DNA from 3 places in the Paramixta manurensis genome. Region 3 is predicted to be linked to each of the others. Evidence: predicted binding sites of a transcription regulator. Region 3 holds the regulator's gene; each other region holds the start of a gene.

Region 1 (3,283 bases), on a different replicon from region 3:
GCCGCCGGCCGCCTGTATTTTCCGGCCTGTCGCAGGTATGTTTATAGCGCGCTCACTGTCTGTCGCGGGCAGCGAGCGCTTTGAGCTCCAGAGGTGGTTACCGTAGACAATCCAGCCCTCTTTACACCAGAGACTGACTTTACTGTCCGCGACCCCCATGGCCTGCGCGAACTCGCGCTGGCTTGCGTAATGTTTATCGATATACGTTTTTAAATCTGTGGTTTCTGTTTCAAACTGCTTAACGAAATGGTCTTTCTGCCCCAGCTTTTTGAGTTCACGCATCGTAACCACGATCAGCTCTCCGGCAATCTCTGCGGTGACAAGCCCGCCCGGTCCGTTATGATCGGCGTTCTCATCTTCCAGCATGGCGACCGCTTTCTCACTGGCACGGTACGTCACCCCCTCTTCTTCGTGAGAAGGTTTAGCAATCCATTCCGCTATCAGCCCGAACGCGATGCGCCGCCCGGAGATTTTAATGCCGGATTTCGCTGCTTCAGCACGGACAGGATCGCCGGCCAGCTCAGCCGCCTCCTGTTCAGCAAATAACGCCGCCATTTTTTCACCGTAGACGGCAATGAGGATATCTTTTGCGGTGCGACCGCTGAGCATGGATACGGCCAGCGCCGCCTTCTGCTTTGCGGTTGGCTTGCTGTATCCCGTCATGCCACTGATGGTACGACAAATATCCGCCGCCTTGCTGTCACCGTTACTGGCGGCAAAGGCAAGCATTTCAGGCTCCGTTGCCCAGTTTTTAATAAATTCGAAGTCACCGTTCCCGGAGCGTTTGCGGAATTCGTTCAGCGAATCCAGGGCGAATTCATAATGCATGGTTTATATCCCGTGTGGTACCTGACTTACCTTTAGTTTAACGAAAAACGGTAAACAAGCAATTTTTACATCAAAATAATTATCGAAAAACGGTAAATTCCGGAATAAGCCGTGATATACCGGTGAACACTGGCAGGCTGAGGCAAACGAAGGAATGCGGTGGAAGAGGAGTGAACGACGCGAAAACGGGATGAAGTGCGTACCGCACCTGACGGAAAATGAGCATCATCACTGACGTGACTGAACAACGGCAGCAGAGTCGCCGCCGTTGTGTACTGTTTCAGTCTGCCTGTACGGCAGTCAATGACCAGAGCATGAGTGCTTAATATTTTTCTAAGCTGCCTGTCCGGCAGTGTACGAGTGGTTCTTAGACCGGAGTTTCTTAGCTGCCTGTACGGCAGAGTGGCCACTATAAAATCCCGCCGGTCGCGTGTCAATTTCCCCCGCTCAGCCTGCGGCACGCCTCACCGTTACCGCGGTGATTGTCATCCGGCTGGCATAACGAGCCCCCGGATACGGAGTCGCCAGGTCATTATTGCCTGAAAAGAGAAAAGGTAACGCTCGCCGCAGCGCCTGGCTGAGGCGTACCGCAGCGCAGCGAGGAACGAACATCCAGGCCGAGGAAGCGTCATTTCACCGCTGCCGGCAAAGTCCGCTTACACCCTCCCCTCACAGAAATTATTTTAAAAAAAATTATTAGCTGGCTCAGCAGGATAAGTTTTACCGGTCACTGACCAGTCCTTCCTCCCCTTGTCATGCCGGTTTTACTCAATAATACTGTATATCGATACAGTATTAAGCGAGAGCGTATTAGCATGGCAGAGTCACAGAAATTAACGCCGGTGTCAGGCAGGGAGAACGGCACAATGAAACAGCCTGTTTCCACTTCCCGGATGATTATGCTCAGCCCCGCTGAACGCCCTTCAGCCCTGCGTATTCCGCTTTTCGCAGACCGCTGCGCGGCCGGCTTCCCTTCACCGGCTCAGGATTACGTCGAGGCCGAACTGGACCTGAACGAACTGTGCATTACCCGGCGCGCGGCCACTTTTTTTGTCCGGGCCAGCGGCAGCAGCATGGAAGAGCTGGGTCTGTACGATGGCGATGTCATGATCGTCGATCGCGCAGAACAGGCCGCCCAGGGTGACATCGTGATCGCTGAGGTCAGCGGGGAGTTCACCGTGAAACGCCTTCAGCTGCATCCGCAGGTTGCGCTGCTGCCGATGAACCCGGCGTATCCCGTCATTTATCCGGAGGAACTGCAGCTGCTTGGCGTGGTCACCTGGTTTTTTCACAGCACCCGGGCGCGGAGGTAGTCATGCCGATGTTTGGTCTGGCCGATGTCAACACCTTTTATGCGTCCTGTGAGGCTCTTTTCAGGCCCGATCTGCGCGGGAAGCCTGTCGTGGTCCTCTCAAACAATGACGGCTGCGTGATCGCCCGCAGCCAGGCCGCAAAGGCCCTGGGCATAAAAATGGGGGTGCCCTGGTTTCAGATAAAAACACAGGATTTTCCGGCAAAGGTGCATGTCTTCAGTTCCAACTATGCGCTGTACCATTCGTTATCACAGAGAGTGATGTCGGCGCTTGAAGAAATGACGCCGAAGGTTGAGCAATACTCCATTGACGAGATGTTCCTGAACCTGACCGGCATTGATGGCTGCGAGGATTTTGAGCATTTTGGCCGGCGCCTGCGCGCCCACGTGCTGGCCACCACGGGCCTGACCATCGGCGTAGGCAGTGGCCCCAGCAAAACGCTGGCGAAATCAGCACAATGGGCCTCAAAAGAATGGCCCCAGTTTAAAGGCGTGCTGGCGCTGACATCTGACAATCCGAAGCGGACAGAGGCGCTGTTGATGCGACAGCCGGTAGAGGAAATATGGGGCGTCGGGCGCCGTATCGGAAAAAAACTCAACCTGCTCGGGATCACGAACGCACTGGAGCTGGCGCGCACGCATCCGGCATTCATCCGGAAGAATTTTTCGGTGGTGCTTGAACGAACGGTCCGCGAGCTTAACGGTGAGTCGTGCATTCCTCTGGAGGAGATGCCGCCGACAAAACAACAGATAGTCTGCAGCCGCAGTTTCGGCTCCCGCATCACAACGAAACTGGCCATGCAGCAGGCACTCTGCCAGTACGCCACGCGCGCAGCTGAGAAGCTGCGTGGCGAACGCCAGTACTGCAGGCACATCAGCGTGTTTGTCCGGACCTCGCCGCATACGGCCGGCGAGACCTTTTACAGCAACACGGCAGGGGAAAAACTCACTCTCCCCACTCAGGATACCCGGGACATTATCGGCGTGGCCATGCGCGCGCTTGACCGCATCTGGCTGGATGGCCACCGGTATATGAAAGCGGGCATCATGCTCGGTGACTTTACGCCGTACGGCGTCAGTCAGCTGAACCTGTTCGATGAAGATCGTCCCCGGAAAAACAGCGCTAAGCTGATGAAAGTTCTG
Region 2 (3,283 bases), 240 kb from region 3:
ATCAGGTAACTATAGCCAAGATTAGGCATCGACTCTGTGCAGCGCTGCGATATTTTCTTTACCACTGGCGCGATGAAAAGCGCAGGGCAGCTTGTGGCAAAAGGGGGCGGACAAATGTTTTTATGTGAAATAAATCACAATTATTGAATGATAAAATGTAACTTTCATTTTTATGAGTGATTGCTCTCACATAATTTTATCCGCTTTTCCCGTAGAGTAGCCGGTATTAGCCAGTTAACTTATTTCAATTCAGGAGCGTGTTATGGCCCAGTCCGATGTTTTTCATTTAGGGATCACCAAAGCTGATTTACAGGGCGCTACGCTTGCTATCGTGCCCGGCGATCCTGAGCGCGTGAAGAAAATCGCGGCGTTGATGGATAACCCGGTTCACCTGGCCTCACACCGAGAGTTCACCACCTGGCGTGCGGAGCTGAACGGCAAAGCCGTCATCGTTTGTTCCACTGGCATTGGTGGCCCTTCTACTTCTATCGCGGTTGAAGAATTGGCGCAACTGGGTGTGCGCACATTCTTACGCGTAGGCACCACCGGCGCTATTCAGCCGCATATTCAGGTTGGCGATGTGCTGGTGACTACCGGCTCGGTACGTCTGGATGGCGCCAGTCTGCACTTCGCGCCGATGGAGTTCCCGGCGGTGGCAGACTTTACCTGCACCACCGCGCTGGTGGAGGCGGCGAAAGCCGTGGGCGCGACTACACATATTGGTATTACCGCATCTTCCGATACCTTCTATCCTGGACAGGAACGTTATGACACCTTCTCCGGGCGGGTGGTTAGCCGTTTCCAGAATTCGATGAAGGAGTGGCAACAGATGGGGGTACTGAATTATGAAATGGAGTCCGCTACGTTACTGACCATGTGCGCCAGCCAAGGGTTGCGTGCCGGTATGGTTGCCGGGGTTATTGTAAACCGCACGCAGAAAGAAATCCCCGATGCGGAAACCATGAAGCAAACCGAAAGCGATGCGGTCAAAATTGTAGTTGAAGCCGCGCGCCGTCTGATCTAGCCCTTTCTCTGCCCACAGGCGCCGTCCGGCGCCTGTTTTCTTCACGCCGATACCTGGCGTCAGGTCATTTTTGTCTGGACATTCATACAGTAGCGCTCTACCTTTTCCCTGTTGAAGGTGCCGGGCGGGGGAACTGTGGATAACCAATTGATTTTAAGCTTATGTCTTGGGCTGGCGGGGTTGCTGGTTGGTTGGGCGTTGGCATGGCTGCGCGCCGCACGGCAACAGGCGGAACGGGAAACCGAATTGCGCCAAATGCACGGCACGCTGGCCGCGGCGCAAGAAAAGCTACATCACTTCGATTACTGGCGTAATGAAAGCGAACAGCTTGGTCGGGAACTACGTAACCAACTGGAGATTAATCGTGCCCAGGAAGTTGAGTTACGCGAAATAACTATTCGTCTGGAAGAGACACGTATCGCCGCTGAAGAGAAACAGCGCATGCTGGCGAACAGCGAGCAGCGTTTGACCACCCAGTTCGAAAATCTCGCCAATCGCATTTTTGAACACAGTGGGCGAAAGGTGGATGAACAGAACCGACAAAGCCTGAATGCGCTTATCACCCCGTTGCGCGAGCAACTTGATGGCTTTCGCCGTCAGGTGCAGGAAAGTTTTGGCCAGGAGGCCCGTGAGCGCCATACGCTTTCCCACGAAATCCGCAACTTACAACAGCTTAATGCGCAAATGGCGCAAGAGGCGATCAACCTGACGAAAGCATTAAAAGGCGATAATAAAACCCAGGGGAACTGGGGCGAAGTGGTGTTAAGCCGCGTTTTGGAGGCTTCGGGGCTACGCGAAGGGCATGAATATGAAACCCAGGTTAGTGTGCAGGTCGATCGCAATAGTCGTATGCAGCCAGATGTGATTGTCAGGTTACCGCAAGGCAAAGACGTAGTGATTGATGCCAAAATGACCTTAATTGCCTATGAGCGTTACTTTAATGGCGACGATGAGGCTACGCGTGAGCAGGCAATCAACGAGCATATTGCGGCAATACGTGGTCACATTCGTTTGCTGAGTCGCAAAGATTATCAACAATTACCGGGTTTACGCTCGTTGGATTATGTGTTGATGTTTATCCCGATTGAGCCTGCTTTTCTGTTAGCTATTGATCGGCAGCCGGAGCTAATTAGCGAGGCGCTGCAGCAGAACATTATGTTAGTTAGCCCCACCACGCTGTTGGTCGCGTTGCGTACCATTAACAATCTTTGGCGCTATGAACATCAAAGTCGTAACGCGCAACGTATCGCCGATCGGGCGGCCAAACTGTACGATAAGATGCGCTTGTTTGTTGATGATATGAGCGGCATCGGCCAAAACCTGGATAAGGCACAGGAGAGTTACCGTCAGGCGATGAAAAAACTGGCTGAGGGTCGCGGAAATCTGATTGCGCAGACTGAAGGGTTTCGCCAACTGGGTGTTGAAGTGAAACGCCCAATTAATCCGCATCTGGCCGAGCAAGCGGCTGCAGACGCGCCGGATACCGCAGCGGAAGAGGAGGCGGATGGTGATGACGAAACGCTACCCCCCGTGGCAAGCGATCTGTTGCGCCGTATCAATGAATAACCGAGGGGTAACGTGCCTGACTACCGTGACTCTGATACACTTCCGGGATACTTGATTGTGGAGCAGGCAAAACACATGGCAGATGAATCGCAGGAAACAACCCATTTCGGTTTTCGTACCGTAGCGAAAAGCGAAAAAGCGGAGATGGTGGCGGGTGTTTTCCATTCCGTCGCGGCGAAATATGACGTGATGAATGATTTGATGTCGTTCGGCATTCACCGTATCTGGAAGCGTTTTACCATTGATTGTAGCGGCGTGCGCCGTGGGCAGCGTGTCCTGGATTTGGCCGGTGGTACCGGCGATCTCACTGCGAAGTTTTCGCGTCTGGTTGGCGATACCGGGCAGGTGGTACTGGCGGATATAAACAGCTCAATGCTGAAAATGGGCCGCGAGAAGCTACGCAATAATGGCGTGGTGGGCAATGTCAGCTATGTGCAGGCGAACGCCGAAGCCTTACCGTTCCCGGATAACTATTTCGATTGCATCACCATCTCGTTCGGGCTGCGTAACGTAACGGAAAAAGAGAAGGCGCTGGCCTCCATGTTTCGGGTGCTGAAACCCGGTGGCCGTTTGCTGGTGCTGGAGTTCTCTAAGCCGCTGCTTGAGCCGCTGAATAAGGCGTATGACGCCTACTCGTTTCATATTTTGCCGCGTATTGGCGAGCTGGTGGCGCAGGATGCGGAGAGCTATCGC
Region 3 (3,283 bases):
GCGTATCCGTAACGTTCCTGAATTTTACCGACGAGCTGATCGCGTTTACCTTCTACCACAGTAAGGTCATCATCGGTCAACTTGCCCCATTTTTCCTTCATTTTACCTTTAAACTGTTTCCAGTTACCGCCGGCTTCATCTCTGTTCATAATCGTTTCCTTTAGCTTTTGGGTGATAACAGCTTTGGCTTGTTCCTGTCAGCAACGCTTCGCTGCAAAATAAAACGCTATTTTCTTGCTGACGATAACTTTAACTATAGTGCAAATTACCAACCCTGCCTTAAAATCCAGTTTTTCCATCCAGAAAAGCAGAGAAAGCGGCAGATAAAATTATAAAATAAGAGAAATATCAGTAGGTAAGAGAAGAGTGTGAGGGCGGTAAGAAAATATGTCAGGCATTAAACCAGGTGCCGTGCTGCCAGTGGCGGCGTAACACCCAGCCGAGGGTCAGGCCTCGTAGCGCAAGAAACACCGCTACTGCGAGCCATAAACCATGGTTACCCAGCCACGGCAACGTCAATAATGATAGCCCATACCCGAGCGCCGCCAGGGCCATGCTGTTACGCATTTCACGCCCGCGCGTAGCGCCAATAAACATCCCATCCAACAGGTAACACCAGACCCCAACCAGCGGCAATACCACCTGCCAGACTAGGTAACGGTCCGCCATTACCCGTAATTCAGGTATTGAGGTGAGTAAGGCGACAATCGCACTGCCAAAACAGGCATATATCACTGCGAACAGGCAAGCGACTACGCCCGCTTGCCGGCAGGCAGCTCGCCACACATTGATTAATTGCTTACCGTTGCGAGCGCCCCATGCCTCACCAGAAAAGGCCTCCACTGCATAAGCAAAACCATCCAATGCGTAGGCGGTAAAAGTCAGAAACATCAGCAACACCGCATTAATCGCCACCACATCACTACTAATACGCGCGCCGAGCACCGTCAGCGAGGCGAAGCAAAGTTGTAGTAATAGTGAACGCAGCATAATGTCGCGGTTGAGGCGCAGCAGCCGACGAAAATCCCCTTTCCATCCTTGCCTTAACTGCCTAAGCGTCACGCCACGCAGGCGTAACACATGAATCACCATCAGCACGCCAACCGCCAGTGTGACATATTCCGCAATCGCGGTAGCCGCCGCCGCGCCCTGCACGCCCCACTTCAACCCGATAACAAACCACAAGTCGAGCAAAATGTTCACCAGGTTACCGACAATCAGCAGAATGACTGGCGCACGCGCGTACTGAACGCCAAGTAGCCACCCGAGGATAACCAGATTTGCCAGCGTTGCCGGTGCGCTTAACCAACGAATAGAGATGAATAAATGTGCTTGTTCCAGTACCGCAGGGCTACCGCCAACAATACCGGTCGCTAACTGGCTGAGAGGATTGCGTAATAAGACGAAGAAAAGACCGGCAACCACGGCAATCAGCAAAGGTTGCATCAGGGCGCGCGCCAGTGCGGTTGTGTTGCCCGCGCCAAACGCCTGGGCGGTTAAACCGGTGGTGCTCATGCGTAAGAACAACAGCAACATGAACAGGAAACTGGTCGTCGTAGTGCCAACCGCGACGCCGCCAAGATAAACCGGGCTGTCGAGATGACCAATCACCGCCGTATCAACCAACCCCAGCAGCGGAACGGTGACATTGGAAAGGATCATTGGCAGCGCCAGCCGCCAGAGCTGTTTATCCGTCGCGGTAAAAAGTTGCATTATCGTTTAGAGGCAATGCTCCCGCGGCAGAAACCGGCGAGGAGAGAGGATCAATGCGTCGGCGGCAAAGACCGACGCGTTATCAGATGGCGGTTACAGCCAGTCGCTATTACGGATCACGCCCACCGCCAAACCTTCAATGGTCAGGTTCTGTTGACGCAAGTCGACCACAATAGGCTCAAACTCATTATTTTCCGGCAGCAACTGTACAATGTTACCCTGTTTTTTTAGGCGTTTAACGGTAACTTCATCATCGATACGCGCCACCACCACCTGGCCGTTGCGCACATCCTGCGTTTTATGCACCGCTAACAAATCGCCGTCAATAATACCGATGTCTTTCATTGACATACCGCTAACGCGCAGTAAAAAATCCGCATTGGGTTTAAATAGCGACGGATCAACCTGAAAGCGGCTTTCAATATGCTCTTGCGCCAGCAGAGGTTCACCGGCGGCGACGCGCCCAATCAGCGGTAGCCCCTCTTCCTCTTCCGCCATTAAGCGAATACCGCGCGAAGCGCCGGAAACAATCTCAATCACGCCCTTACGCGCCAGCGCTTTCAGATGCTCTTCTGCCGCATTCGGGGAACGAAAACCCAGTTGGGAGGCGATTTCAGCACGCGTCGGTGGCATACCGGTTTGATTAATATGGTCACGAATCAGGTCATAAACCTGCTGCTGCCTTGCCGTTAACGCTTTCATCCCGCCCCCTGGTTGTTTATACAGTCGCTGTGAGTATATACAGGTATTTACGGATTGAAAACCTAAACGTGGGTAAAAAACAGCGGTTTGTGCATTTTTGGAAGCCTCATCCCAAATGATGCGGCCACAGCAGCATCACCCATACGAAGACCGCCAACAGAATACTCAGCAAGACCGCCGCCGACCCCATATCTTTCGCGCGCCCCGCCAGCGGGTGAATTTCACTGCCAATCCGGTCTACAACCGCTTCAATTGCACTGTTCAATACTTCAATAATAATCACCAGAAATACCGACCCGATGAGCAAGACGCGGGTAATGGCATCAACATCCAGCCAACATGCCACCACGATCGCCACCAGCGCCGCTATCGATTCCTGCCGAAACGCCGCTTCATTTTGCCACGCGGCTCGTAATCCTTTCCAAGAATAACCTGCCGCTTTTATGATTCGCGTCATGCCGGTTACGTTATTTGCCATAATCAGGGAACCCTTTGGAATGTTTAACGTCAATGTGAAGGTGTCGCACACCGTGCAACACAACAGATATTCGAAGCGCTTTCTGGTATGCTTGCGGCGCTTTGCTAACAAGAGGCTTCATGTTGTCTATGTCAGGTTGGCGTAAAATCTATTATAAGTTGTTGAATTTACCACTTACTTTTCTGGTGAAAAGCAAGGCGATCCCATCACACCCGATCGCCGAATTGGGGCTCGATACGTCGCGCCCTATTATGTATGTATTGCCTTATGATTCAAAGGCCGATCTCCTTGCTTTGCGCATGCAATGCCGCCGTTATGATCTTCCCGATCCGCTGGAACCGCTGGAGATTGACGGGACGCTGCTGCCGCGCCATGTGTTTATCCATGACG

The links. The regulator LexA, encoded in region 3, represses DNA repair genes until DNA is damaged. The targets are predictions, from matches to a motif close to TNCTGTATGTACATACAGNA.
Region 1: the regulator LexA is predicted to act here: its motif matches at 1,604-1,623, upstream of umuD (translesion error-prone DNA polymerase V autoproteolytic subunit).
Region 2: the regulator LexA is predicted to act here: its motif matches at 1,097-1,116, upstream of rmuC (DNA recombination protein RmuC).

The regions. Positions count from the first base shown of each region.
Region 1 is NZ_CP054213.1:81,061-84,343, forward strand. Features, by position in the region: gene PMPD1_RS22595 (hypothetical protein) at 1-828, opposite strand, end outside; gene umuD (translesion error-prone DNA polymerase V autoproteolytic subunit) at 1,722-2,141, shown strand; gene umuC (translesion error-prone DNA polymerase V subunit UmuC) at 2,150-3,283, shown strand, end outside.
Region 2 is NZ_CP054212.1:4,465,535-4,468,817, reverse strand. Features, by position in the region: gene udp (uridine phosphorylase) at 263-1,024, shown strand; gene rmuC (DNA recombination protein RmuC) at 1,160-2,590, shown strand; gene ubiE (bifunctional demethylmenaquinone methyltransferase/2-methoxy-6-polyprenyl-1,4-benzoquinol methylase UbiE) at 2,666-3,283, shown strand, end outside.
Region 3 is NZ_CP054212.1:4,222,065-4,225,347, forward strand. Features, by position in the region: gene PMPD1_RS20335 (CsbD family protein) at 1-149, opposite strand, end outside; gene dinF (MATE family efflux transporter DinF) at 391-1,713, opposite strand; gene lexA (transcriptional repressor LexA) at 1,807-2,415, opposite strand; gene PMPD1_RS20350 (diacylglycerol kinase) at 2,522-2,893, opposite strand; gene plsB (glycerol-3-phosphate 1-O-acyltransferase PlsB) at 3,022-3,283, shown strand, end outside.